3 regions of the Buttiauxella sp. JUb87 genome follow, and region 3 is predicted to be linked to each of the others. Evidence: predicted binding sites of a transcription regulator. Region 3 holds the regulator's gene; each other region holds the start of a gene.
What was found. Region 3 encodes PhoB, which activates phosphate uptake and scavenging genes when phosphate is short. Its sites were predicted from a motif close to CTGTCATAAAACTGNCNNAT; they were not measured.
Positions count from the first base shown of each region.

Region 1: a site for PhoB is predicted at 5,134-5,153, ahead of EC843_RS21925 (MIP/aquaporin family protein). Genes of this name have one in related genera too.
Region 2: a site for PhoB is predicted at 6,785-6,804, ahead of rpoH (RNA polymerase sigma factor RpoH). Genes of this name have one in related genera too.

Region 1 covers NZ_SNVY01000011.1:30,540-40,485, reverse strand. The annotation lists gene EC843_RS21945 (DUF805 domain-containing protein) at 1-383, shown strand, start outside; gene fpr (ferredoxin--NADP(+) reductase) at 398-1,144, opposite strand; gene glpX (class II fructose-bisphosphatase) at 1,246-2,256, opposite strand; gene glpK (glycerol kinase GlpK) at 2,610-4,124, opposite strand; gene EC843_RS21925 (MIP/aquaporin family protein) at 4,146-4,997, opposite strand; gene zapB (septal ring assembly protein ZapB) at 5,442-5,681, shown strand; gene rraA (ribonuclease E activity regulator RraA) at 5,740-6,225, opposite strand; gene menA (1,4-dihydroxy-2-naphthoate polyprenyltransferase) at 6,318-7,247, opposite strand; gene hslU (HslU--HslV peptidase ATPase subunit) at 7,323-8,657, opposite strand; gene hslV (ATP-dependent protease subunit HslV) at 8,667-9,197, opposite strand; gene ftsN (cell division protein FtsN) at 9,413-9,946, opposite strand, start outside.
Region 2 covers NZ_SNVY01000002.1:268,224-278,169, forward strand. The annotation lists gene livG (high-affinity branched-chain amino acid ABC transporter ATP-binding protein LivG) at 1-137, opposite strand, end outside; gene EC843_RS09595 (high-affinity branched-chain amino acid ABC transporter permease LivM) at 134-1,420, opposite strand; gene livH (high-affinity branched-chain amino acid ABC transporter permease LivH) at 1,417-2,343, opposite strand; gene livK (high-affinity branched-chain amino acid ABC transporter substrate-binding protein LivK) at 2,416-3,525, opposite strand; gene panM (aspartate 1-decarboxylase autocleavage activator PanM) at 3,945-4,325, shown strand; gene EC843_RS09615 (branched-chain amino acid ABC transporter substrate-binding protein) at 4,453-5,556, opposite strand; gene rpoH (RNA polymerase sigma factor RpoH) at 5,778-6,632, opposite strand; gene ftsX (permease-like cell division protein FtsX) at 6,891-7,946, opposite strand; gene ftsE (cell division ATP-binding protein FtsE) at 7,939-8,607, opposite strand; gene ftsY (signal recognition particle-docking protein FtsY) at 8,610-9,946, opposite strand, start outside.
Region 3 covers NZ_SNVY01000003.1:69,828-79,773, forward strand. The annotation lists gene sbcC (exonuclease subunit SbcC) at 1-1,161, opposite strand, end outside; gene sbcD (exonuclease subunit SbcD) at 1,158-2,375, opposite strand; gene phoB (phosphate response regulator transcription factor PhoB) at 2,567-3,256, shown strand; gene phoR (phosphate regulon sensor histidine kinase PhoR) at 3,279-4,577, shown strand; gene brnQ (branched-chain amino acid transporter carrier protein BrnQ) at 5,144-6,466, shown strand; gene proY (proline-specific permease ProY) at 6,538-7,905, shown strand; gene EC843_RS12465 (YicS family protein) at 7,951-8,244, opposite strand; gene malZ (maltodextrin glucosidase) at 8,430-9,946, shown strand, end outside.

The DNA.
Region 1 (9,946 bases), on a different contig from region 3:
GTATTGGACGTCGTGACTTCTGGATTTGGATTGGCGTCTGGCTAATTGCGCTGATCATTCTCTTCACCCTCGCGGGTGCTGAAATTATGCCTTACTCCACTGCCGGCTTCTTTCTTTCGGGTTCGTTGATTCCGACTGCCGCCGTGATCGTCAAACGTCTGCATGACCGTAATAAAAAAGGCTGGTGGGCGCTGCTGTTTATTCCTGCGTGGCTGTTGCTTGCAGGTAATTGGGAAACTTTCGGAACGTTAGCGCAGTGGGGGCTTGGCCGTTTTATCCCAACGCTGATTTTGGTGATGGTTATTATGGACCTGGGCGCGTTTGTTGGCACCCAGGGTGAAAACCGCTTTGGCAAAGACACCAGCGAAGTGAAGTACCGCTAGTATTACCCATAAAGTTACCAATAGTGTTCTGCAGTCATATGGCCCGGTCGGCGGCGTAAATGTTTGGTCATCTGCCGGGTATCTTTCAGCAACTGCTGTGTATCTCGTACCATCTGCGGGTTTCCGCATAACATCACATGACTGGTCTCAATGTTCATTGGCAGGCCAACAGCCGCTTCCAGTTCGCCGCTTTCGATAAGTGCAGGCACGCGGCCGGTTAACGAACCAGGAATTGATTCCCGACTAACGACCGTCTGAATGCGTAATTTCCCTTCATATTGCTGCTGGAGTTTTTGCATCAATGGCAAATAACTCAAATCCTGCGCATAACGCACGGCATGAAGCAAAACGATGTTATCGAAGCGCTCAAGGCCTTTACCTTCCTGCAAAATCGAAAGATACGGGCCGAGTGCTGTTCCCGTTGCCAGCATCCATAATGTCTGGCAATCCGGGATTTCATCCAGCACAAAGAATCCAGCCGCTTCGCTCACCAGCATAATTTCATCCCCAGGCTGCAGAGCATGCAGACGTGGGCTGAGCTTGCCTTCAGGCACGGTGACCAGATAAAACTCGAGGTTCGGATCGCTGGGTGCATTGACGTAGGAATAAGCACGTTGTACGCGTTCGCCGTCAATTTCCATCCCAAGTTTAGTGAATTGCCCGGCGGTGAAAGGGGCGACAGGCGCATGAACAGTGAGACTAAAAAGAGCGTCAGTCCAGTTTTCAATCTGGACAACTTTACCTTTGACCCATTCCGCCATGATGTTCATTCCCCTGTGTTGTGTTTTTCCTATCTTCACCAGAAAAGTGAGAGATTTCCAGCTGGTTAAAGCTGGAAAGCTCAATCAGACAAACGATGGGCTTACAGAATATGGGTCTGTACTTCCTGGTCTTTACGGTCAAGGTAGTGAATAGATTTGATGCGACGAATGGTGCGTGATTTACCACGAATCAGCAGAGTTTCAGTGGTCGCCATATTCCCTTTACGGGTGATCCCATCCAGCAAATCGCCTTTGGTGATACCAGTTGCCGAGAAAATAACGTTGTCGTTGCGCGCCATGTCATCGAGCTTCAACACCAGGCCTGCTTCAATGCCCATTGCTGTGCAGCGGGCTATCTCTTGCTCACCGATTCGACGGTTTTCTTCGTTGTCACCTTTTACGTGGTGACGAGCCAACAGGCGGCCATGCATATCACCGTCCAGCGCGCGGATAACCGCCGCAGAAATCACGCCTTCAGGTGCGCCGCCAATACCGTACATCACATCGACTTCGCTATCCGGCATGCAGGTCAAAATAGATGCTGCAACATCGCCATCAGGAATCGCAAACACGCGCACCCCAAGCTTTTGCATTTCGGCAATGACTTCATCGTGGCGAGGTTTAGCAAGAATGGTGACGGTGAGTTCACTGAGCGGTTTATTGAGCGCTACGGCGACGTTATAGAGGTTTTCTGCCAGCGGAAGATTCAGGTCGATAATGCCTTTAGCGCCAGGGCCGACAATCAGCTTTTCCATGTACATGTCGGGAGCGTTCAGGAAGCTGCCTTTGTCGCCAACGGCCAATACTGCCAGCGCGTTTGCCTGGCCCATGGCGGTCATGCGTGTGCCTTCAATCGGGTCAACGGCGATATCTACTGCGTCGCCCTGGCCGGTACCGACTCTTTCACCAATGTACAACATGGGTGCTTCGTCGATTTCCCCTTCGCCAATCACAATCTGGCCGTCAATATTGACCTGATTAAGCACAATACGCATCGCGTGAACGGCAGCACCGTCAGCCGTATTTTTGTCGCCACGTCCCAACCATTTATAACCAGCCAACGCTGCGGCTTCAGTTACGCGGGAAAATTCTATCGCCAGTTCTCGTCTCATTGCACACTCATTTAGCAAGCCCAATTGCGACGGAGTTTAGCACAGGCAGGGTAGGGTGATCCCCTCTCCCGGTGGGCTGTCTCTTAGTCACATCTTTGAGGACTGGTTCCTGCCGAGCCGGAGAAGGTTCCGTTCACCAGGTGACAGCATGTTTATGTCGCGATTGATTTGCCGGGCGCCTGGATTATCAAGGGGTTGGCGTTAACCCCTTGATACGTTAACCGTTTGCGGGACTTACAGAGATAACTGAACTCACGGGTGAACGGAAAACCTGCGAGGCTTACAGATCTTACCCTGACAAAATTGCCAGGGTAAGTTGTGTATAAGAGACAGCTCCCGGTGGGTGAGGGCAATTAACTTTCTTCGTGATCTTCCCAGGCCAGCGCACGCTTAACGGCTTTTTTCCAGCCAGCGTAACGGTAATTACGTTCGGTTGTTTCGATACCCGGACGGAACTCTTTTTCGATAACCGCTTTCTCGCTGACTTCGTCCAGGTTCTGCCAGAAGCCAACGGCCAGGCCTGCCAGATAAGCGGCGCCCAATGCTGTCACTTCGCGAACTTCAGGGCGTTCAACACGAGTCCCCAAAATGTCCGCCTGGAACTGCATCAGGAAGTTATTCGCCACCGCACCGCCATCAACACGCAAAGCGTGTAAGCGAATATCAGCGTCAGCCTGCATCGCTTCCAGCACATCGCGTGTTTGGTAAGCGATGGACTCAAGTGTGGCGCGGATAATGTGGTTTGCGTTCACGCCGCGAGTCAGGCCGAAGATTGCGCCTCGAGCATACGGGTCCCAGTAAGGCGCGCCCAGGCCAGTAAATGCCGGGACGACATACACGCCGTTGGTGTCTTTTACTTTGGTGGCAAAGTATTCGGAATCCGTCGCGTCGCTGATCAGTTTCATCTCGTCGCGCAGCCACTGGATAGAAGCGCCGCCCATGAATACTGCACCTTCCAGCGCATAATTCACTTCACCGCGTGGGCCGCAAGCAATCGTGGTCAGCAAACCGTGAGTGGATTTAACGGCCTGCGTGCCGGTGTTCATCAACATGAAGCAGCCGGTACCGTAGGTGTTTTTCGCCATCCCTTCTTTTACGCACAACTGACCGAAGAGTGCAGCCTGCTGGTCACCGGCGATCCCGGCGATAGGAATACGCGTACCGCCTTTACCACCAATGTTGGTCTGGCCATACACTTCTGAGGATTTACGCACTTCTGGCAGCATGGCGCGCGGAATATCCAGCGCTTCCAGCATGCGATCATCCCAGGTCAGATCATGGATGTTAAACAGCATGGTTCGTGAGGCGTTGGTGTAATCAGTAACGTGCACGCGTCCCTGAGTCATCTTCCAGATTAACCAGGTATCGACAGTACCAAACAGTAATTCACCACGGCGAGCGCGCTCACGCGAGCCTTCAACGTGATCAAGAATCCACTTTACTTTGGTACCGGAGAAGTACGGGTCAACCACCAGGCCGGTTGCCGATTTGATGTACTCTTCCAGACCGTCGCGCTTGAGTTGCTCGCAGATTTCTGCGGTACGGCGGCACTGCCAGACGATGGCGTTGTAAATCGGTTTACCGGTCTCTTTTTCCCAGACAATCGCGGTTTCACGTTGGTTGGTGATACCAATGGCGGCAATTTGGTCTGAGTTGATGTCTGCTTTCGCCAGCACTTCTACTAGTGTGGAGCTTTGAGTTGCCCAAATCTCCATCGGGTCATGTTCTACCCATCCTGCTTTTGGGTAGATTTGCTGAAATTCGCGCTGCGAAACGCTAACGACGTTGGCATCGTGATCCAGGACGACGGCGCGAGAGCTGGTGGTTCCTTGATCGAGTGCGACAATGTATTTTTTTTCGTGAGTCATAATTTTGTCCTGAAGTCAGTCTTACAAAGAAGCATTTTGTTGTTTGGCGGCGCTGGATTTTTCTTCCTCTGCCACGCAAACATCACAAGGTAAATGGCGACCAATCAGCTTACGGTAACCAAAGGCACCTAACGCCGCGCCTACAATCGGGCCAAACACCGGTACCAGGAAGTAAGGAATATCACGGCCACCGGTAAAGGCGACGTCACCCCAGCCTGCTAACCAGGCGAAAAGTTTCGGGCCAAAGTCACGCGCTGGGTTCATGGCAAAACCGGTCAATGGTCCCATTGATGCGCCGATAACCGCAATCAACAAGCCAATCAGCAGCGGGGCTAACGGGCCACGAGGGACACCGTTGCCATCGTCCGTCAGCGCCAGGATAACGCCCATCAAAATGGCGGTAATCACCATCTCTACGGCAAAGGCCTGTACCAGATTAATGTGTGGGTTTGGATAGGTTGAGAAGATCCCCGCCAAATCCAGGCTTTCTACGCTGCCGCGCACCATGTGATGCGTCTGCTCGTAATCGAGGAATAAATTGTAATACAGGCCATACACCAAAGCTGCGGCACAGAACGCACCTGCAACCTGCGACACAATAAATGGCACCACTTTGCGTTTTTCAAAACAGGCGAAAAGCCATAATGCGATGGTCACCGCAGGATTGAGATGCGCGCCGGAAACCCCTGCGGTCAGGTAGATAGCCATCGCCACCCCTAACCCCCAGATGACGCTAATTTCCCACTGCCCGAAGCTTGCGCCCGCCACTTTTAAGGCGGCTACACATCCTACACCAAAGAAAATCAACAACGCGGTACCCATAAACTCGGCGATGCACTGACCTTTCAAGGTTGATGGAGCTGTCTGACTCATAATAGGGTCCTGAAGGCAAAATTAATGTTTATTGTTTGTTCGGGCATTCCCTGCCGCGCAGGTGCCATGTAGGCGTTGTGTTAATTTATCGTTAACGAACATAAACGAGAAATATCGAACTTTAAATTTGCGTGTCTCGTCATAAAAATGAGCGATCTCGCGCCAATTTGTGCGCATTATCACCCAGAGAAGATAACTTCGACATTCATAACCGCAATTAATGCGTTAACAAATAGTGATTTTAAGACATGCCGCCATTCGGTATATGCCGAAAAACGTTATGTTACGCAAAGAGCGCTTCAACTCGCTGGACACGGCTACTCACGCTACTTACAATCGAGACACGCTGCGTGGTGCGCATATATTCATAAGGTGTCTTCGGGGAATATCCGGGACGGGGATTTAGACATCCATCAACGCCTTGCAATTCAGGAGAGGTTCGAAATGTCATTTGAAGTGTTTGAGAAACTGGAAGCAAAAGTACAGCAGGCGATTGATACCATTACCCTGCTGCAGATGGAAATCGAAGAACTGAAAGAGACGAACACCAATCTGTCTCAGCAAGTTCAGCAATCTCAGAGCAATCATGAAGAATTAGTACGCGAAAACAATTCTCTGAAAGAGCAACAGCATGTGTGGCAGGATCGTCTGCACGCCCTGCTGGGTAAAATGGAAGAAGTGTAAGACCACAGCTTCAATAAAAACGGGCGCCCCAGGGCGCCCGTTTTGTTATTCGATTTTGTTACTCAATATCGAGGGGATCTTCGGAAAGGATAATGCCGGTGTTATCCGCATACAGATGGTCGCCGGAGAAGAATGTCACGCCGCCAAAGTTAACGCGCACGTCACTTTCGCCAACGCCAACACCAGCAGAGCCAACAGGAATGGCGGCAATTGCCTGAATACCAATATCCAGTTCCTCCAGGTCATCAACCTGACGCACGGCACCGTATACCACAATGCCTTCCCACTCATTTTGAGCCGCCAGACGGGCAAGTTCTGCGTCAATCAAAGCACGGCGTACAGAGCCGCCGCCATCGATCACCAAAACACGTCCACGGCCATTTTGTTCGAGCAGATCATACAACAATCCGTTGTCCTCGAAACATTTCACCGTGATGATTTGCCCGCCAAAGGACGACCGCCCACCGAAATTGGAAAACAGCGGTTCAACGACGTTGACATCTTCCTGATAGATGTCGCAAAGCTCGGAAGTATCATATTTCATAGGATTAAGATTCTGTTGCTGCACGAGTTGTCAGTATATCGCTTAATATTAACTGTTGGCAAAATCATCAATTGTTAATTGATATTTGTCAGCTAAAACGAAACCGTGCTGAGCACAACTCCTACCGCAAACAACAAGTTAGTGAGCAATGCGGCTTTCACTGTGCGTACAAGCATCGGGCGCATGGCGACAGGTTCCATTTCATTTAACACATAAAGCGCCTGTTTAATGAGCAACGGCGCGGCCAGGACAAACAACCATCCCCACAAATTTTGCAGCCAGACAAGATTGAATACTGCGAGGCACACCAGCGCTCCAATCAACAGGCAGGCATGATAACGACGTGCCAGCACTGGGCCTAATCGCACCGCCAGCGTGTTTTTACCGTTTTCCCGGTCGCTGTCGATATCGCGTAAATTATTGATGTTCAGCACCGCTGTTGCGAGCAATCCGCACGCCGTGGCGGGTAAAAAGACCAAAGGTGCCAGAGTATGCGCCTGCAAGTACCAGGTTCCCGCGACACTCAGCCAGCCAAAAAAGACCAGCACTGAAATATCGCCAAGCCCCATGTATCCATATGGACGTGTACCTACGGTGTAGGTAATTGCGGCGATGATTGCCAGCAAACCCAGCGCCATGAAACCGAGGAAATCGGCCAGTGTGTGGCAGGCGACAGCGACCAATGCCATGCCAGACAAGCAAATTAATACCACGCTAATGATCAGCGCTTTTTTCATTTGCGCCTGGGTAATCACACCTTTCTGCATTCCGCGCAATGGCCCTATTCGGTCTTCTTTATCGCTGCCTTTTACCGCATCGCCGTAGTCATTAGCCAGATTCGAGAGGATTTGCAGTAGCCCCGCAGTCAGCAACGCCAGTAACGCAATAGCCGGATTAAACACGCCTTGCCAAAAAGCCAACGCAGAACCACAAACGATAGAGGCAAAAGCCAGCGGTAAAGTGCGGGGGCGCAAGCTTTCAAGCCAGGCCTGAGTGGTGCTTACAGAGTGCGATTCGCTCATAGTTCTCTCTGTTAGATATAAAAAATGGAGGGCATAAGCCCTCCATTTGTAATGAAGAAAATACGTTGAGCGCGATTATAGGATAAAACGGCTCAAGTCTTCATCTGCTACCAACTCATCCAGATGTTTACTAACATATTCGGCATCGATCAGAATGGATTGGCCGCTCAGATCGCTGGCATCATAAGAGATGTCTTCAACCAGGCGCTCCAGCACCGTGTGTAGACGACGCGCACCGATGTTTTCGGTGGATTCGTTCACCTGCCATGCGGCCTCAGCAATACGGCGAATACCATCTGCGGTAAAGTCGATAGTCACGCCTTCAGTGCCCATCAGCGCTTTGTATTGCACAGTGATAGACGCGTTAGGCTCGGTCAGAATGCGTTCGAAATCTTCAACCGTCAGTGCCTGCAATTCCACACGAATTGGCAGACGCCCCTGCAATTCAGGGATCAGGTCTGACGGGCTTGCCACCTGGAATGCACCAGATGCAATAAACAGAATGTGGTCAGTTTTGACCATACCGTGTTTAGTAGAAACGGTGCAGCCTTCAACCAGTGGCAGCAAGTCACGCTGAACGCCTTCACGAGAAACATCCGGGCCGGAGCTGTTGCCACCGCGCTTACAGATTTTGTCGATCTCATCGATAAACACGATGCCGTGTTGCTCAACCGCATCAATCGCGTCTTGCTTCAGCTCTTCTGGATTCACAAGCTTCGCAGCTTCTTCTTCAATCAGAAGTTTCATCGCGTCTTTGATTTTCAACTTGCGTGGCTTTTGCTTCTGGCCACCCAGGTTTTGGAACATAGACTGCAACTGGTTGGTCATTTCTTCCATGCCAGGAGGAGCCATGATCTCAACACCCATCGGTGCTGCAGCCAGATCGATTTCAATTTCTTTATCGTCTAACTGGCCTTCACGCAATTTCTTACGGAAAGACTGGCGAGCCGCAGAAGGTTCTTGTGGCGCTTCAGCCTGGCCCCAGTTGTTTTTAGCTGGTGGCAGCAGAACATCAAGGATGCGCTCTTCGGCCATTTCTTCGGCGCGGAATCGGTTCTTTTCAATGGACTGCAAACGCACCATTTTCATCGCAGAATCAGTCAGATCGCGGATGATAGAATCCACTTCTTTACCAACATAACCAACTTCGGTGAATTTGGTGGCTTCAACTTTGATGAACGGCGCGTTGGCGAGTTTCGCCAGACGACGAGCAATTTCGGTTTTACCGACACCGGTTGGGCCGATCATCAGAATGTTTTTTGGCGTAACTTCATGGCGCAGCTCTTCATCAAGCTGCATACGGCGCCAGCGGTTGCGCAGCGCAATCGCCACGGAACGCTTGGCATTGTCCTGGCCAATGATGTGTTTGTTCAGTTCGCTGACAATTTCGCGTGGGGTCATTTCAGACATGGGGATTCCTTACGCCTTAGACGCTAATTCTTCAATAGTATGGAAATGGTTGGTGTAGATGCAGATATCACCGGCGATCCCCAGCGATTTCTCTACGATGTCACGAGCACCCAGTTCGGTGTTATCAAGCAGTGCACGCGCTGCGGCCTGTGCATAAGGGCCACCTGAACCAATCGCAATCAGATCATCTTCTGGCTGGATAACATCACCATTACCGGTAATGATCAGCGAGGCATTTTCATCGGCGACAGCCAATAGCGCTTCGAGCTTGCGCAGCATACGGTCGGTACGCCAGTCTTTTGCCAGTTCAACCGCCGCTTTCACCAGGTGGCCCTGGTGCATTTCTAGCTTGCGCTCAAACAGTTCGAATAGGGTGAAGGCATCCGCCGTGCCGCCAGCAAAACCGGCAATCACTTTGTCGTTATACAAACGACGCACTTTTTTAACGTTGCCTTTCATTACGGTGTTGCCGAGCGTGGCCTGACCATCACCACCGATTACGACATGGCCGTTACGGCGCACACTTACTATTGTTGTCACGAGCAGACCCCTTATTGCATCAGCTGTACCCTTCATAATTCAAGTTGTAGGTGCGTTGGCTTCTTTCAGTCACCCGAATCACTTACTTGAGTAAGCTCATCGGGATTCCTTCTTTTGCCGCCTTCCTTCAACCCGAATTATTTAGGGTAGAAATATGATCCCCAAAATATGTTCGGGGCTGAATGCAATTATAGATGGGGGGGATTTTGGGGGTTTCAACCCCCGGAGCCAAGACGAATACAGTTAGAGTGACCCGCCATCTTCAGACGGTTGATCGTACCATCGGCATTCTCTTTACCTTTGATTGGCCCAATCACCACACGATTCCAGCCATTGTTGGTGGTAATGCGCGAATCAAAACCTTCGAAAGCCAACTGCGCACGGACGGTTTCCGCCTGCTCACTGCCTTTAAAGGAACCACACTGTACCATCCAGCGTTTTTCGTCTTTCGGCTTTTCCTGTGGTGCCGGAGCGGGTTTGACCGCTTCGATCGGTGCTGCCGGTTGAGCCGCTTTGGGTTGTGTCGTTGTTGTCGCTGCACGCTGCTGGGTATGCGGCGGGGTTTGCAACAAATCTTGATACGGCTGCTGCGTTGACGTCGTCGTTCGCGGTTGCTGCTGCACTGGACGTGGCTGCTGCGTTACCGGCTGCGGCTGCACAGCTCTTGGTTGCGGTGCAACTTGTTGAGCGGTGAACTGTTGCTGTTGAATAGCTTTCTGGCGCTGGAGTGTGTGCTGGCGCTGTTCTGG
Region 2 (9,946 bases), on a different contig from region 3:
GTGGTTTTACCGGCACCGTTCGGGCCGATTAACGAAACAATTTCTTGTGGATGCAGTTCCAGAGAAACATTGTTTACGGCGAGCAGGCCGCCAAAACGCATCATCAAGCCGTTTACGGATAACAATGGCTGATTCATGCCTGCTCTCCTTTCACTTGTTCCACTTGCTCTTTTTTAAGCTTCAACTGAGGGCGTGACATTGGCAGCAAGCCTTGTGGACGCCAGATCATCATCAGCACCATCAGGCCACCGAGCACCAGCATGCTGTATTCGTTGAGATCACGCATCAGTTCGCGTGACACCACCAACAGGACTGCGGCGAGGATAACGGCAAATTGCGAGCCCATACCGCCTAGCACGACGATCGCCAGCACGAATGCAGATTCGGCAAAGGTGAAGGATTCCGGGCTCACAAAGCCCTGACGGGCCGCAAACAGCGTACCGGCAAAGCCTGCGAACGCGGCGCTGATGGTAAAGGCGGTCAGCTTGATGCGCGTCGGGTTCAGACCCAGCGAACGGCAAGCGATTTCGTCTTCACGCAACGCTTCCCATGCGCGGCCGAGCGGCATACGCAGCAAGCGGTTAATCACAAACAGCGACAACACCACTAATAGCAACGCAACGAGGTACAGGAAGATAATGCGGTCACCGGGGTTATACGCAACGTTGAAGAAGTTGCTAAAGGTATCCCAACCCCCTTCACGCGCGCTACGGCTGAATTCCAGACCAAACAACGTTGGTTTTGGGATCTGGCTGATACCGTTCGGCCCACCAGTAATTTCGGTGTTGTTAAGCAGTAAAATACGGACGATTTCACCAAAGCCGAGCGTCACAATCGCCAGGTAGTCGCCGCGTAAACGCAGCACCGGGAAGCCGAGCAGGAAACCCGCCGCCGCAGACACCAGGCCCGCGATTGGCAAGCACGTCCAGAACCCTAAGCCGTAATAATGGTTGAGCAACGCGAAGGTATAAGCGCCGATGGCATAAAAACCGCCATAGCCCAGAACCAGCAAGCCGGACAACCCCACCACCACGTTCAGGCCCAGGCCGAGAATGATATAAATCATGGTCAGCGTGGCGATGTCGACCGTGCCGCGTGAAACCACAAACGGCCACGCAACCGCGAGCACCAGCAGCGCCAACAGGAACAGTTTTTGCTTCGGCGTAGAACCGTCTAACGCAGGCAGCACAAACTTCGGTCCGGAGACTTTTTTCATGCCTTTCTGGAATGCAGGGCGCAGCAACTGGAAGACGAAGACAATCGCCGTACCAATCAGAACCCACTCCCAGCGCACCGTTTCCGCACTGTGAACGACAAGTTTAGTCCCATCGAGACTCAGCTGAACGCCCATAAAGACGCCCGCCAGAACGAAGAAGATTGCCGCCGACAGGAGTGCTAAAACAACATGCATCGGTTTCATACTTTTTCTACCTCCGGACGGCCCAGGATACCAGTTGGCATCACCAACAGAACCACGATGAGCAGTGCAAAGGAGACAACATCTTTATATTCGGTGCTCAGATACGCCGAGGTCAGCGCTTCTGCAACACCTAAAATCAGGCCACCAATCATCGCGCCAGGAATACTGCCGATACCACCAAGAACCGCTGCGGTGAAGGCTTTCATCCCGGCCATAAAGCCGATGTATGGGTTGATAACGCCGTAGAATTGGCCGAGCAGAACGCCCGCTACCGCCGCCATGGCAGCGCCAATCACGAAGGTCAGAGAGATAACGCGGTCAGTGTTAATGCCGAGCAGGCTCGCCATTTTCAAATCTTCTGCACACGCACGGCACGCACGGCCCATGCGGGAATAGCGAATAAACAGCGTCAGTGCCAGCATCGCGATGAACGTCACTACCCAAATAACCAGCTGCATGGTGGTGATAGTCGCGGTGAAGTTCTCACTTGCGCCGATGACCCACTGGCCGTTAAACAGGCTTGGCAGTGCGATGTCGCGTGAACCTTCAGTGAGGCTAACGTAGTTTTGCAGGAAGATCGACATCCCGATAGCAGAGATTAGTGCAATCAGTCGCTTAGAGTTACGCACCGGTTTATACGCGACACGTTCGATGCTCCAGCCGTAAGCACTGGCAATAACAATCGCGCCAATGAAACCGGCGCCGACCAGCATCCAGCCCACATCAATGCCCAGCATCATCAGCGCTGCGATGATCATGAACGAGACATAGCTGCCAATCATATACACCTCGCCGTGGGCGAAGTTGATCATGCCGATAATGCCGTAAACCATGGTGTAACCGATGGCAATCAACGCATAAGTGCTGCCCAGCGTGACGCCGTTAAACATCTGCTGCAGGAAGTAGAGGAACTGCTCGGACATACAATAACCTTATTTATTTCCCCTCCAGCGCATAGCCGCCGGAGAGGAGGGATGACCCAGAATTATCAGCCGTTACTTCGCCACAGAGGACGAACCGTCGGCATGCCACTGGAAGACACCAAATTCAAATCCCTTCAGATCGCCTTTCTCATCCCAGTTCAGCGGCCCAATCACGGTTTTCGCACCGTTTTCTTTTAAGTCTTTAATTAAATCAGCAGGTTCTTCACTACCAGTACGCTCAAGCGAGGTCGCCAGAGATTGCACCGCAGCGTAGGTGATCCACACATACGGGCCGCTTGGATCTTTCTTCTCAGCTTTCAGTTCATCAACGATAACTTTGTTCGCCGGGTCCTGGTCATAGCGTTTTGGCATGGTGACTAACATCCCTTCACCCGCCGCACCCGCGATGTTGGACAGCGATGCGTTACCCACACCTTCTGGTCCCATAAACTGGGTTTTCAGGCCAACAGCACGCGCCTGACGCAGGATCTGCCCCATTTCCGGGTAGTAACCACCGTAGTAAACGAAGTCGATGTTTTCTTTTTGCAGACGCGCAACCAGCGTGGAGAAATCTTTGTCGCCCGCGGTGATCCCGTCGAAGAAGACGATGTCCGCGCCGCCTTTTTTCAGGCCATCTTGTACAGAGCGCGCCAGGCCTTCGCCGTACTGCTGTTTGTCATGAATGATGGCGATGCGCTTTGGCTTCACGGTTTCAAGAATGTATTTAGAGGCGGTTGGGCCCTGAGAAGAATCCAGGCCAGCGGTACGCATAATCATTTTGTAGCCGCGGCTTGTCAGCTCTGGGTTAGTCGCACCAGGGGTAATCATCAGAATGCCTTCGTCTTCGTAGATATCAGACGCTGGCTGAGTAGAAGAGGAGCAGAGGTGGCCGATAACGTAACGCACACCGTCGTTGACGATTTTGTTGGCAACCGCAACGGCTTGTTTCGGGTCACAAGCATCATCGTATTCAACCGCAACAAGTTTGTCGCCTTTGATGCCGCCTTTAGCGTTGATGTCTTTGATTGCCTGGCGAGCACCGTTGAATTCCATGTCGCCCCACTGCGCAACCGGCCCTGACATAGCACCAACAACCGCAACCTTAATGTCTGCTGCCGCTGCCGCGTGAGACACCGCCAAAGCAACAAACCCGGCGAGTAATGTCTTCGCGTTTACTTTCATTCTTTGAATCCCCATTTATCGTGATTTTGTGGTTTTATTATGGTCAAAAAGCATGCTGTTCACTTTTCAACCTTTAGCCATTTTTATGAGTGTCGTTAAGGGCTTAGCGTTAATATTTACAATATTTAAGGCTAAACTCTCTATTTTTCAGGCTATTAAGCAAAGATATTATTCTGTATTTGATGATAGTTAAACAAAAAAAAGCACCTTTTTCAGCATAAAATAGCGATACAAAGAGCGGAATAAAACACTAGGTTTTAGGGTTTTATACTGGCCATTTTTCAATCCACCACTTATCAAACTGGCATACGTTTGAGGCAAAAATTAATCGTCTGGTATATGGCAGATAAAAGATAAAGCGTCTGACGCAAATAAATTGGTTACACTCGGGGTTTTCCCGCTTTTTGGTTAGCTCGCTTATGAAACTCACCATCATTCGTCTGTTTGAGTGTAGTGCTCAGGATAAGATTGATCTTGCAAAGATCTGGCCGGAATATTCCAGCGCCTCACTGGCTCTTAGTGACGCCCACCGTATTTACGCGGCAAAATTTAACGATCGGCTATTAGGCGCGGTACGCGTCACACTTGCGGGTGCCGAAGGCGCTTTAGATTCGCTGCGGGTACGTGAAATTACCCGTCGTCGTGGCGTTGGGCAGTATTTAGTCGAAGAGGTGATTCGCGATAACCCAGACATCACCAGATGGTGGATGAGTGACGTTGGTGTGGAAGAGCGTGATGTTATGACGGCGTTTATGCGGGCGGTAGGGTTTGCGGAGCAAAGTGGTAGTTGGGGGAAATGAGATGAATGCGTCGGATGACGCTGGCGCTTATCCGACCTACGAAAACCGTGCCCTGTAGGGTGGATAAGCGCCAGCGCCAGCGTCATCCAGCAAAATACCCGCTCTACAAGAGCGGGTATTGTAAAACTTACTTAGCGTCAGTCGCTGTACCGTTGGCATGCCAGGTAAACACGCCAAACTCAAAGCCTTTCAAATCCCCTTTCGCATCCCAGCTCAATGGACCCATTACGGTTTCCACAGAAGCGCCTTTCAGATAAGTAGCGATTTCAGCCGGATCTTCAGACTTGTTCAGGCCCGCAGCCAGAGATTGCAGCGCTGCGTAGGTTGTCCAGACGAATGCGCCACTTGGGTCTTGTTTCTTCGCTTTGATGGCATCCACAACTGGTTTGTTCGCAGGAACCTGGTCGTAGTTCTTAGGTTTGGTGACTAACAAGCCTTCAGCAGATTCGCCGGCGATGTTAGACAGAGAAACGTTTGCCACACCTTCTGGACCCATGAACTGAGTTTTCAGGCCTGCTGCGCGAGACTGACGCAGGATCTGGCCCATTTCTGGGTGGTAACCACCGTAATACACGAAGTCGATGCTTTCTTTCTTCAGACGCGCTACCAGCGTGGAGAAGTCTTTCTCGCCGGCAGTGATACCGTCAAAGAACACTACGTTTGCGCCGCCTTTTTTCAGGTTGTCCTGAACAGAGCGAGCCAGGCCTTCGCCGTACTGTTGTTTGTCATGAATGATCGCGATGTTTTTCGGTTTTACGTGATCAAGAATGTATTTTGCCGCCGTTGGGCCCTGATCAGAATCCAGGCCGGTAGTACGCATTGTCAGTTTGTAACCACGCGCAGTCAGCTCAGGTGCTGTTGCCGCCGGGGTAATCATCAGAATGCCTTCGTCCTCGTAGATGTCAGACGCAGGCTGAGTGGAAGAAGAACACAGGTGGCCGATAACGTATTTGATGCCATCGTTAACCACTTTGTTGGCGACCGCTACCGCTTGTTTCGGGTCACAAGCGTCGTCGTATTTGGTGATAACCAGTTTGTCGCCTTTGATGCCGCCTTTGGCATTAATATCTGCAACCGCTTGTTCTGCACCGGTAAATTCCTGGTCGCCATATTGTGCAACCGGGCCAGACATCGCCCCAACTACCGCTACTTTGATATCCTTCGCAAATGCCGCGTTGCTCATCGCAAGTGCAATACAACCAGCCAATAACGCTTTGCCCTTCATTTTCATCCTGAGATCCCCATTTTTGTTGTGATTGGTATTTGTTGTGTTGTTTTGGCACGGTTTTATTTTTGATTGACGAATACCGTGTGTGCCTTCACCGCATTCAGAGTTAAAAACATACCCGAATTTACGGCTTTTGGAATAACAATTTTTTCACAAGCTGAATGGGAAAGTGACAGGCATAAAAAAACCGCCCCGGAAGGCGGTTTTTTATCTGACGAAATAACTTACGCTTCGATGGCCATGCGCAGTTTTTTCATCGCGTTCTTTTCAAGCTGGCGCACGCGCTCAGCGGAAACGCCGTAACGGTCGGCCAGTTCTTGCAGCGTGCTTTTGTTGTCTTCATCAAGCCAACGGGCACGGATAATATCCTGGCTCCGTTCATCCAGACCTAGCATGGCATCGCTGAGTTTATCAGCCGCGTGCGATTCCCAGTTGTCGTCTTCAATGCCATCGGCAAAGTTAGATGACTTATCCTGCAAGAACAGCACAGGAGCCATTGGCGCGCTGTCTGAATCGTCGTCGTTGCCCATGTCGAACGTCATGTCCTGCGCCGCCATGCGCGATTCCATTTCACGGACATCTTTGCTGGAAACCCCCAGCTCGTTGGCGACCATTTCCACTTCGTCCTGGTTGAACCAACCCAGACGTTGCTTGGTTTTACGCAGGTTAAAGAACAACTTACGTTGTGCTTTAGTGGTTGCCACTTTCACAATACGCCAGTTACGCAGCACGTATTCGTGAATTTCAGCTTTGATCCAGTGCACAGCAAACGACACCAGACGGACACCCACTTCCGGGTTAAAGCGGCGCACAGCCTTCATCAGGCCGATGTTGCCTTCCTGAATCAAGTCAGCCTGCGGCAAGCCATAGCCCGAGTAATTACGAGCGATATGAACAACAAAGCGCAGGTGAGACAGGATCAGCCTTTTCGCTGCTTCCAGATCGCCCTGGTAATGCAGCTTTTCAGCCAGCTCCTTCTCTTCCTCAGCCGTTAACATCGGCCAGGAATTAGCGGCCCGGATATAAGATTCCAGGTTACCAACAGGGGCTAAAGCTAAATTTTGCATTTCTTTGGTCATTCAAACCCTCTCTTAGAAACTAAAGTACAGGTTGCTACAATCTTGCTGCACCAGGCTATTCGCCAGGGGCCAAACCGTACCATTCACAGTAACCTCAGACAGTGAGGTTATCCACAAGTTCACTGTAAAGCTGTGCTTGTATTACACACAAAATGTGACAGAGCTATGAAACTGGGCAGGAGAAACACTAACCGAGGTGGGAGCGTGTCCCCTGCTGACGGGTACTTCGTAGCAGGGGACAAGTATATCAAAAAATTTTTACTCTGGGGTAAAACGACGTAAATGTTGCACGGTCGCGATCCACGCCGCCAGCCAACCGCTCATCGACGCCACCAGCAGCAACAGCAAGCATTCGTCGAAACCTAAGCCCGTGAGGTCAAACTTAGTGCCAAATACTTGTGCGACTTGCGTGACCGCAGAGGACAATCGCCACACCAGAATTTCAGTCAGAATCAGCGACAAAAATGCGCCGCTGAAACCTAACAGTGCACCACCGTACAGGAACGGGCGCAGGATAAATCCATCGGTAGCACCAATCAGTTTTTGCACGTTGATGGTGTCGCGACGGGCAAAGATGCTCAGACGTACGCTGTTACCAATCACCAGGAACACCGCTGCAACCATCAACACGCCAATCATTGCTGCGACACGCCCCACAAGACCGGTCAGCGAGGCAAGACGAGCAAACCAACTGTCATCCATACGGACTTCATCGACACCGTTAATCCGTGCCACGCGGTCACGCAAGGTATTCAGATGGTCGGTAGTCTGGAAATCGAGTTTTGGATTCACCACCGCAACCGCAGGCAGCGGGTTTTCTTCCAGCATATCCAGCGCGCCACCAAAGCCCGACCAGTTGCGGAACTCACCCAGCGCTTCGTCACGCGAAAGATAGTTAACTTTATCGACGCCCTCTTCCGCCTGAATCGCGCCGACGACTTGCTGCGCGGCGTTATCATCGAGCGCTTTGTCGAGATAAACGGTGATTTGCGGGGAAGGATAATATTGCGTGGCGGCCTGATTGACGTTCTTGTAAACCATGTAGCACACGCTTGGCAACGTCAGGGAAATGGCAATCACCATCACCGTCAGGAAGGTGGCTAAAGGCTTGCTGCGCAGGTCTTGTAAAGCACCCTGCCAGGCGTAACGGAATTGTTCGTTTACGCCGCCTTTGAGCGATTTACTTTTCGACTGAGGCCCTTTGCCGCGTTTTTTCACCGAGCGGCCTAAATCCCCTAACTTACTCAGCGAGTTGATTTTATCCAGCCTGTTGCTGAAGCGCTTTATATGATTGAGCGCGCTGCGTTTATTCACCTGCCAGGCCTCCATGCAAATGGCCGTCACTTAACGTCAACATGCGATAGTTACGGCGGGAAATCAGCCCCATATCGTGCGTCGCCATCAGAACCGTTACGCCGACGCGGTTAAATTCCTCGAACAGACGTAAAATCCCTTCCGAGAGTGCATCATCAAGGTTACCGGTTGGTTCATCTGCCAGCAACACAGCGGGCTTATTCACAACCGCGCGGGCAATCCCCACACGCTGTTGTTCACCACCAGAGAGTTGGATCGGGAAACTTTTCGCTTTATCGAGCAGGCCGACTTTATCGAGTGCCGCCGAAACACGGCGGCGAATGTCTTCACCGCTGGCACCCGCGATAATCAGCGGGATAGCCACGTTGTCGTACACGGTTCTGTCCATCAACAAATGGTGATCCTGGAAGATCATGCCAATCTGACGACGCAGGAACGGCACTTCGCGGCTCTTGAGGCGGCTAATATCATGGCCGCCAAAAGCAATTTTCCCCGCACTTGGCCGCTCAATACCGCAGATAAGCTTGAGCAGAGTACTTTTCCCTGCTCCAGAGTGACCGGTCAGAAAAGCCATCTCACCAGGTTGCATATGGAAGGTCACTCCCTGCAACGCTTGTCTCCCGCCGAGATAGGCCTTACTAACGTGTTCAAAGCGAATCATGGTTAATCCTCTCGGGCAAAAAGTGCCTCAATAAAATCGCCCGCATTAAACGGACGCAAGTCCTCAATACGCTCGCCGACGCCAATATAGCGAATCGGAATACCAAACTGATCGGCAACGGAGAAAATCACGCCGCCTTTGGCTGTACCATCCAGTTTGGTTAGCGTAATGCCTGTCAATCCAACGGCTTCATGGAACAATTTAGCCTGGCTAATCGCGTTCTGACCCGTGCTGGCATCGAGGGTGAGCATAACCTCATGCGGTGCATCTTCGTCCAGTTTTTTCATTACGCGGACGATTTTCTTCAGCTCTTCCATCAGGTGCGCTTTGTTCTGCAAACGCCCTGCAGTATCCGCCAGAAGTACATCGACGTTACGCGCTTTCGCAGCCTGAATGGCATCGAAAATCACTGACGCAGAATCAGCACCAGTATGCTGGGCAATAACCGGAATATTGTTGCGATCGCCCCATACCTGCAATTGTTCTACCGCTGCGGCACGGAATGTATCACCCGCTGCCAGCATTACAGATTTACCTTCTTGCTGGAACTGACGCGCCAGTTTGCCGATGGTGGTGGTTTTACCCACTCCGTTAACACCGACCATCAGGATAACAAATGGTGTTTTGCCTTCAACTTTCAGTGGCTCATCGACTTTCGCGAGGATTTCGCCCATCTCTTCTTTCAGCAGGCCGTATAACGCTTCGGCGTCACGCAACTCTTTGCGGCTCGCACCTTCTGTCAGATTGGTGATGATTTTGCGTGTGGTTTCGACGCCAACATCCGCGATCAGCAGCTGCTCTTCGAGTTCTTCAAACAGATCATCGTCGATTTTCTTGCCGCGGAATAGACTGATAAATCCGGAACCGAGGTTCTGTTTAGTCTTAATTAAGCTGCGTTTGAGACGCGCAAAGAAACCTTCTTTGGTTGGTTTTTCTTGTTCTTGCTGAGGCTCTTGTTCTTGCTGAGGTTCTTCTTCAGCCGGAGATTCTTCGGCTTCTTCAGGTTCCGGCTCGGCCTGCACTTCTTCAACGACGATGGCAGCAACAGGAATAGCTTCAATCAGCGCTTCCTCAACAACCACGTTTTCTACCGGAAGAATGGTCACTTCTTCAGGTTCAGCAAGCGCCTCAGGCTCAACAACATCTTCAACAATATCTTCAACAACAACTGGCTCTTGCTCCGGCTGCCACTCTTCTGGCTCCGGTACTGGCTCAATTTCTGGAGCGATCTCTTCTGGAACCGGCAACTCTTCGTGTTCAACCGCAGCTAGTGCCGTTACTTCAGGTTCTGGAGTGATTTCAGGCTCAACCACCACCACTTCGCTCTCCGCGAGCTTTT
Region 3 (9,946 bases):
ACGCTGCAAGGTCTGTAGCTGGCTGGCATCGCGTTGTTGTTGATTGAATGCCATGCGCCAGCCTGCAAGTTCAGCGCCCCACAGGCGGTACCTGTCATGCGTTTTCAGCCAGGCTTGCAGCTCGCTGTTTTCATGCGCCAGTTTTGCTGCCTGGCTTGCGGCGGCCTGCCGGGTCTGCTGGCGTCGCACTGTCGCTTGATGTAAGCGAGTATTCACTTCTTCGCTTTGTACGCGGGTGTTTTGCAGCGTGGCCTGTAATTCCTGCAAGCGTTGCCAGTCAGGGCGCAGTTTTTCTGCGGGCTGGGCTCGTGTTAGTTTTTCGAGAAGCGGCGCTGCTTCTTCGATTGCGCGAGTTGCCGCATTCAGTGCCGTTCCCGCATGCGAATGTTTTTGAGTCAACAGGTCGAGTTGGCTGAGCCATTGCTGGTGTTGCTGAAGTGTCTGCTGTTCAGCCAGGCGGTTTTTTTCTTCTGTAGTAAGTGCCTGCAAACTCTCTGAAAGCTGCTGGCGCTGGGATTCATCCAGAAGTGCTACACCTGCTGCCTGCGCTTGCAGGTTCTCTAATTGGCTGCGTACATTTTTATGATTTTCGAACACCGCCGCAGAAACTGTACCGTAAATTTCAGTACCGGTGAGTTCTTCAAGCAATGAGGCACGGTCATTGGCGTCGGCATTTAAAAACGCCGCAAACTGCCCCTGAGAAAGCATCATGGAGCGGGTGAAGCGGTCGTAATCGAGTCCGGTCAATTTGGCGGTGATATCGAGCTTATCTTTCACTTTATCGGCGATGATCTTGCCGCTTTCTACTTCAGCCAGCTCAACGCGCGGGGCTTGCAGATTGCCGTTGGCCGCATTACGCGCCCGGTTCTGGCTCCAGAATGCGCGGTAGGCAACACCTTTTACTTCAAATTCCACTTCCGCCAGACACTCGGCAGTGTCGCGGGTCATCAGGTCATTCTGCGATTGCGAGACCGTGTTGAGACGTGGCGTTTTGTGATAAAGCGCGAGGCAGACAGCATCAAGTAGCGTAGTTTTACCCGCTCCTGTTGGCCCGGTGATGGCAAACAAACCATTGCTGGCGAAAGGCTCGCGGGTGAAATCAATTTTCCATTCCCCTTTCAGGGAGTTGAGGTTTTTCAATCGCAGACTGAGGATTTTCATGCTTGTTCCTCCGCGTCATGCAGGCTGGCGACCGTTTGGGCAAACAGAGTGCGCAGGCGTTTTGCGCGTTCTTCAGTGGTTTCTTCCTGAACCAGGCGGCGTTCAAAAACCTCTTCAACCGTCAATTCACTTAGGGTTTCTTTATGTTGTTGAGCAATAACACGCTCGCGCTGCTCACGGCTACGGCGCAGCAAAACCACTTCAACAGGTAGCGTTTCGGTTAGCTGTTGAATATGGCGCTGCATATCATGCAGATATTCATCGGTGGCGATTTCAATATCCAGCCACACTTTGGGTTCTGTCGGTGCATCGCGCCATTGTTCAAGCTGCTGTTCAATTTCGTTCAGCGAACCTTTGATCACCGCCAGCGGCTGGCTAACTGGTACCGTAAGTGGGGTGACTTCATGAAGTTTACCTTCTGAAAATTCAACCAGATAAACACTTTTAGTCTTACCGGTTTCGTCAAAACTTAACGGTATTGGTGAGCCGCTGTAGCGGATATGCTCGGTGCCACCAATTAATTGCGCACGGTGAATATGGCCCAGGGCAATGTAATCGGCATCCGGGAAATGCTGCGCCGGGAAAGCGTCGAGTGTGCCAATATAGATGTCTCGCACGGCGTCACTTTTCGTCACGCCGACGGTGGTTAAATGCCCGGTGGCGATAATTGGCAACTGCGCGTCAGCGCGCAGAACGCAAGCGGCGCTAAAACACTGCTGATAATGTTCACCGATCGCTTCCATTAATGAACGCTGCTTTTCATGGCCGGATAAACCCGCCAGACTGTTTTGAATATCGCGTGGCCGCAGAAAGGGAATAGGGCAGAGAATAGCACCAGGCGCGCCATCTTTCGTATTCAGTACAATTGCCTGCTGGCTGGTATCGTGGCGTGCGCTGGCGACGACATAAGTGTTAAGACACGCCATCAGTTCACGGGACTCGTTCAATGTGGCAACTGAGTCATGGTTACCGGCGAGCACCACCAGTGAGCAGCCGGTAGACTGGAGTTGCACCACAAAGCGGTTATACAGTTCTCGCGCATAGCTTGGTGGCGAGCCAGTATCAAAAATATCGCCCGCGACGATTATTGCATCCACATCATGTTCAACGGCAGCTTTCAGCAGCCATTCAAGAAAAGCCTGATGCTCCGGCCCGCGGCTTTTGGTATAAAAATTTTGACCAAGGTGCCAGTCTGATGTGTGAATTATGCGCATAACCTGTCCGGTGGCTTAAAAGCGAGGCCTCGATTATAAGGGGGCGAGGCGGAAAACGGCATAGGTCTCTGTGTCATAAATCAAATTGATGAGTCACTAAACAGTCATGTTTTTCATAAATCTGTCATAAATCTGACGCATAATGGCGCCGCATTGAAACAACTATAATTATTCCTTGAGCAGGGCGAATCATGGCGAAGCGTATTTTAGTCGTAGAAGATGAAGCTCCAATCCGTGAAATGGTGAGCTTTGTGCTTGAGCAAAACGGTTTTCAGCCTGTAGAAGCGGAAGATTATGACAGTGCAGTGAATCTGCTTATCGAACCCTTCCCGGACCTGATTTTACTGGACTGGATGTTGCCAGGCGGCTCGGGTATTCAGTTTATCAAGCACCTGAAGCGTGAAGCATTGACGCGGGAAATCCCGGTAATGATGCTGACAGCACGTGGTGAAGAAGAAGATCGCGTGCGTGGCCTGGAAGTTGGTGCCGATGACTATATTACCAAGCCGTTTTCACCGAAGGAGCTGGTGGCGCGCATTAAAGCTGTGATGCGCCGAATCTCTCCGATGGCGGTGGAAGAGGTTATTGAGATGCACGGGCTGAGCCTTGACCCTTCATCACATCGCGTGATGACCGGTGAAAACCCGCTGGATATGGGGCCAACTGAATTTAAGTTATTACACTTCTTTATGACGCATCCGGAACGGGTATATAGCCGTGAACAGTTGCTTAACCATGTATGGGGCACCAATGTGTATGTCGAAGACAGAACAGTGGACGTACATATCAGGCGGTTGCGTAAAGCGCTCGAACATAGCGGGCATGATCGAATGGTACAAACAGTACGCGGTACGGGTTATCGGTTCTCAACCCGCTTTTAGTTCCTTATCAGGAGAGTGACGCGTGCTGGAACGGCTGTCATGGAAAAGGTTGGTGATGGAGCTGCTGCTCTGTTGCTTACCTGCTGTCATCTTGGGCCTTATTTTTGGCTATTTACCCTGGTTTTTATTACTGGCGGTCACAGGACTGCTGGTTTGGCATTTCTGGAATTTGCTTCGTTTGTCGTGGTGGTTGTGGGTTGATCGCAGTATGACACCGCCCCCTGGTCGCGGGAGCTGGGATCCGTTGTTATACGGTCTTCATCAAATGCAGCTGCGTAATAAAAAACGCCGTAAAGAATTAGGCAATTTAATCAAACGCTTTCGCAGCGGTGCGGAATCACTGCCCGATGCGGTAGTGCTGACTACCGAAGAAGGGACCATTTTTTGGTGTAACGGGCTGGCCCAACAGTTGTTGGGGTTACGCTGGCCGGACGATAACGGGCAGAACATCCTTAACTTGCTGCGTTACCCTGAATTTACCCGCTATTTGACGCAAAAAGATTTCGCCCGGCCGTTGACGCTGGTGCTTAACAATGGCCGTCATCTGGAATTCCGTGTGATGCCATACAGCGACGAGCAGTGGCTGATGGTGGCACGTGATGTCACGCAGATGCACCAACTGGAAGGGGCGCGACGTAACTTTTTTGCCAACGTTAGCCATGAACTGCGTACTCCGTTGACGGTACTGCAAGGTTATCTGGAGATGATGCAGGATCAGGCGCTTGAAGGGCCGCTGCGCGATAAGGCTCTGGGCACCATGCGCGAGCAAACTTCGCGGATGGAAGGTCTGGTGAAACAGCTTTTGACGCTATCTAAAATTGAAGCGGCACCGGCAATGGTGCTCAATGAAAAGATTGATGTGCCACTGATGCTGCGTGTGGTGGAGCGAGAAGCACAAACCCTGAGTCAGCAAAGGCAGACGCTAAAGTTCGATATTGATCCCTCACTCAAAGTCTTCGGTAATGAAGAACAGTTACGCAGCGCGATTTCAAACCTGGTGTACAACGCGGTAAACCATACGCCGGAAGGGACGCAAATTACCGTGAGCTGGAAACGGGTCGCGGGTGGTGTGGGCTTTAGCGTGGCGGATACTGGTCCTGGTATTTCTGCGGAACATATCCCACGCCTGACCGAGCGGTTCTATCGAGTGGATAAAGCGCGTTCAAGGCAAACAGGTGGTAGTGGGTTAGGCTTGGCAATAGTGAAACATGCGTTAAGCCATCACGATGCGCGTCTGAATATCGAAAGCCAGCCAGGGAAAGGTTCCACGTTTTCCTTTGTGTTGCCTGAGCGTTTAATCGTTAACGATAAAGTGCTGTAAGCCGCGTAAGTTATGACACTGATGACAAGTTTTTCGTAGATCGGATAAGCGAAGCGTCATCCGACACTTCTCTCTGTAACAACTGGCGCAAATGGTGGATGACGATATCGCTTATCTACCCTGCAAAACCCGTTTATCGCTGAATAGTGTCAAAATAACTTTCCACAGGTCAGCTTGCTGGCCTGTGTTTTTTTTGCCCACATGTAAATCAAAAAAGCTTAATTGGTGATATTTTAACCACACAAAAAACCATACAATTTTCTAATGTATAAACAAATCCACTGATTTTAAGTCTAATTTAAGGAGATCAATCTGGTTTTTGGATCCCTTCTTGCCTTCAAACGCTATAAGCGTTTTAATTGCGCCCCTGTGAATAGCAGACCGACTGGATTTGAGTGGTAATTCAAACAACTATTCTTCGCCACCGATCCCGGAAAGGATTTTCCGCTGTCGTTACTGCCAATCACCGCTTTTATGCCGATGTATGACTGTCTAAGGATTGGCAAATACACGCATAAAAATTTGAATACTTACAACACCACACATCCACAGGCTGCCAAAATTTTATGACCCATCATCTGAAATCTCGAGACATCCTCGCGCTAGGCTTTATGACCTTTGCGCTGTTTGTCGGCGCAGGCAATATCATTTTTCCACCAATGGTGGGGTTACAAGCTGGCGAACACGTCTGGATTGCCTCACTTGGCTTCCTGGTGACCGCGGTTGGTCTGCCCGTTTTAACTATCGTCGCGATTGCTCGTGTCGGTGGGGGTATTGATAGCCTGAGCTCACCGATTGGCCGTCGTGCCGGTGTGCTGTTAGCGACTATTTGTTACCTGGCGGTTGGCCCATTGTTTGCCACCCCGCGTACGGCTACTGTTTCCTTCGAAGTCGGGATTGCACCACTGGTGGGGTCGGGTGAACTGCCACTGTTTATCTACAGTCTGGTTTACTTCGCGATTGTTATCGGTATTTCACTGTATCCAGGTAAATTGCTGGACACCGTTGGCCACGTGCTGGCTCCGGTGAAAATCGTTGCGCTCCTGGCGCTGGCGGCGGGTGCAATGCTGTGGCCAGCAGGCGGTATCAGCACTGCGACTGAGGCGTATCAGAATGCGGCGTTTGCTAACGGTTTTGTGAATGGCTATCTGACGATGGATACCCTGGCTTCGCTGGTGTTCGGGATTGTGATTGTTAACGCGGCACGTTCCCGTGGCGTGACTGAATCCCGCTTGCTGACACGCTATACCATTTTGGCTGGCCTGATTGCTGGTGTTGGCTTAACGCTGATTTACCTTGCGCTGTTCCGCCTGGGTTCTGATAGCGCTACGCTGGTCGCTGACCAAAATGCCAACGGTGCTGCGATCCTGCATGCCTATGTGGCTCATACCTTCGGTAGTGCTGGTAGCTTCTTCCTCGCCGCGCTGATTTTCCTTGCCTGCATGGTCACGGCAGTTGGCCTGACTTGTGCGTGTGCTGAGTTCTTCAGCCAGTATCTGCCACTGTCTTACCGTTCGCTGGTGTTTATCCTTGGCTTGTTCTCGATGGTGGTTTCTAACCTCGGGTTGAGTCACCTGATTCAGGTTTCAATTCCGGTGCTGACGGCGATTTACCCGCCGTGTATTGCGCTGGTGGTGCTGAGTTTCACCCGTCCGTGGTGGCATAACTCAACCCGCGTGATTGCGCCAGCGATGGTCATCAGCACCTTGTTTGGCATCATGGACGGGATTAAAGCTTCGGCAATCAGCGATATTTTACCCGCGTGGACTTCCCACTTGCCGCTGTCCGAACAGGGCCTGGCATGGTTGCTTCCGACCATTATCATGGTGGTAATTACCATCGTATGGGACCGCGCCGCAGGGCGACAGGTGGCCTCCGCCGCCCACTAAAAATTATAATTTTGTACAACCACGGGGCTTTGCTCCGTGGTTTTTTTTATTGTTAAGCAGGGTTGGAATTAATGGAAAACGCTAATAAGCTCAAGCGCGGCTTGAGTACCCGGCACATACGCTTTATGGCGTTGGGTTCGGCAATTGGCACCGGGCTGTTTTATGGTTCGGCAGACGCTATCAAAATGGCAGGGCCAAGTGTGTTGTTGGCCTACATCATCGGTGGGGTGGCGGCTTACATCATTATGCGCGCCCTTGGCGAGATGTCGGTTCATAACCCTTCCGCCAGTTCATTTTCACGCTATGCGCAAGATAACCTCGGCCCGCTGGCAGGTTACATCACCGGCTGGACTTACTGTTTTGAGATCCTGATTGTCGCAATTGCCGACGTCACCGCATTTGGTATCTATATGGGGCTGTGGTTCCCGGCGGTACCACATTGGGTCTGGGTATTGAGCGTAGTGCTAATTATCTGCGCCATTAACCTGATGAGCGTCAAAGTGTTTGGCGAGCTGGAATTTTGGTTCTCTTTCTTCAAAGTCGCGACCATTATCATCATGATTGCTGCCGGTATTGGCATCATCGTTTGGGGTATTGGTAACGGTGGTCAGCCAACTGGTATCCATAATTTGTGGAGCAATGGCGGCTTCTTCAGCAATGGCTGGATAGGCATGATTATGTCGTTGCAGATGGTGATGTTTGCTTACGGCGGGATTGAAATTATCGGTATCACTGCGGGTGAAGCGAAAGACCCGCAGAAGTCGATTCCTCGCGCCATCAACTCTGTTCCGCTACGTATCCTGGTGTTCTATGTGGGCACGCTGTTTGTCATCATGTCTATCTATCCGTGGAACCAGGTGGGCACGGAAGGCAGCCCGTTTGTATTGACGTTCCAGCATATGGGGATTACGGCTGCGGCAGGGATTCTTAACTTCGTGGTGATCACCGCATCGCTTTCAGCCATTAACAGTGATGTCTTCGGTGTCGGCCGCATGTTGCACGGTATGGCAGAGCAGGGCAGTGCCCCGAAAGTGTTCGCCAAAACATCACGCAACGGTATTCCGTGGGTCACTGTGTTGGTCATGTGCTGCGCACTGTTACTGGCGGTGGTGCTCAATTACCTGATTCCAGAAAACGTTTTCCTGGTGATTGCTTCGCTGGCGACCTTTGCCACGGTGTGGGTTTGGATAATGATCCTGCTGTCGCAGATCGCGTTCCGTCGCAAGCTATCCCCTGAAGAAACTAAAGCGCTCAAATTCCCGGTACCGGGCGGCGTGGTAACCACCATTGTGGGCCTGGTGTTCCTGGTGTTTATTATCGCGCTGATTGGCTGGCATCCTGACACGCGCATCTCGCTGTATGTCGGCTGCGTGTGGATTGTGTTGCTGCTGGTTGGCTGGATGTTTAAACGTCGTCAAATACTCGCCACAAACTCGTAAGCGTCTTACAGGGTGGACTAGCGTTAGCAAAATCCACCCTATAACTTACATTTCTGGGCACTCTACTTTACTTATTGCTTCCCAGTAGTTTTTCTCGTTGTTGCGTTCAAGTGCAATTCTCGCGTCGCGGATATACATTTTGTTATCTTCGTTGGCGAGAATTTTGTTCCCCCAGGCTTCATCCGTCATTTTCTTTTGTGGATGGCAGGTCTTTTTTAAATCCGCAGTAATCTGTTGTTTATACTTTCCAAATTGCAGCGATTCATAAGGCGAGGCAGCCAACGTGTTGGCGGAATAAAATACGAACAGAAGCAAGGAAAGGCTACGGGCAATAGTCATGGCGAGCTCCTTGATGCAGGGCAGATGGAGTAAGAATATTCTCACTATAGGTATCGCTAACTTATTAAGCAACCGACGCTATTTCTCCGCCCCCGCTTTCCTCCCCCAATAAAAATAGTAATGATGAGTGATAAGCGCTTACGCTGTGGCAAGGTGGCGTCAATTTATTCTCTGGGAAAGCGATTATGTTTAATGCCTGGCACCTTCCGGTGCCCCCTTTTATTCAGACACGTAAAGACAAGCTGTACATCAGTTTGTGGGTTTCTGGTGATGATTTGCCGCACCGCGTGGTACTCCGTTATGAAAAGGATAACGAAGAAACCTCGGTACAGATGACTCGCCAGAAAGCCGCACCCGCTGAAGGTATTGTCGCCTGGCGCGGAGTGATTGATTTATCGGAAGGGCAACCGCGACGCCGCTACAGTTTTAAAATGTTGTGGCTGGATAAACAGCGCTGGTTAACGCCACAAGGTATCGGGTCGATCCCGCCGGCACGTCTTGAGCAGTTTGCGGTCGATCTGCCTGACGATGGCCCACAATGGGTACAGGATCAGATCTTCTACCAGATTTTCCCCGATCGTTTTGCCCGCAGTGAACAACGTACTCCGGAACAGGATCGGATCTATTATCACCACGCCGCAAAGCGCGACATTATCTTGCGTGACTGGGATGAGCCGCTGATCGCGGACGCAGGCGGATCGACCTTCTATGGTGGCGATCTTGACGGTATCAGTGAAAATCTTTCGTATCTGAAGACGCTGGGTGTCACTGCGCTGTATCTCAACCCGATTTTTACCGCGCCGAGCGTCCATAAATACGATACTCAGGATTATCGCCACGTCGACGTGCAGTTTGGTGGCGATCACGCCTATTTGCGGTTGCGTAAAAACACTCAGCGTTACGGTATGCGCCTGATGCTCGACGGTGTGTTTAACCACAGCGGCGATACTCACCAATGGTTTGACCGCCAACAAACACACGGCAGCGGTGCGAGCCACAACCCGCAATCACCCTGGCGCGATTTTTACAGTTATAACCAGGAGGGGCAAGCGCTCGACTGGCTCGGCTATTCCAGTTTGCCAAAGCTGGATTACCACTCCTCCAACCTGGTTGACGAGATTTACCAGGGCGACGAAAGCGTGGTGCGCCATTGGTTGCGTGAACCGTGGGGCATAGACGGCTGGCGGTTGGATGTGGTGCATATGCTAGGCGAAGAGGGTGGCGCGAAAAACAACCTGCTGCACGTTTCCGGTATCACCAAAGCGGCGAAAGAAACCAAATCTGATGCCTATATTTTGGGTGAACATTTTGGCGACGCCCGCCAGTGGTTGCAGACAGATGCCGAAGATGCGGCGATGAACTATCGCGGTTTCACCTTCCCGCTGTGGGGATTTCTTGCCAACACCGATATTTCCTATGATCCGCAACATATCGACGCACAAACCTGTATGGCGTGGATGGATGAATATCGTGCGGGGCTTTCTCATCAGCAGCAACTGCGCATGTTTAACCAGCTCGACAGCCACGACACCGCACGCTTCAAGTCGATCCTTGGCAAGGATGCGGCACGCTTACCTCTGGCCGTCGTGTGGCTGTATTGCTGGCCCGGCGTGCCTTGCGTCTACTATGGTGATGAAGTGGGTTTAGATGGTAATAACGATCCGTTTTGCCGTAAACCTTTCCCATGGAATCCGGATCAACA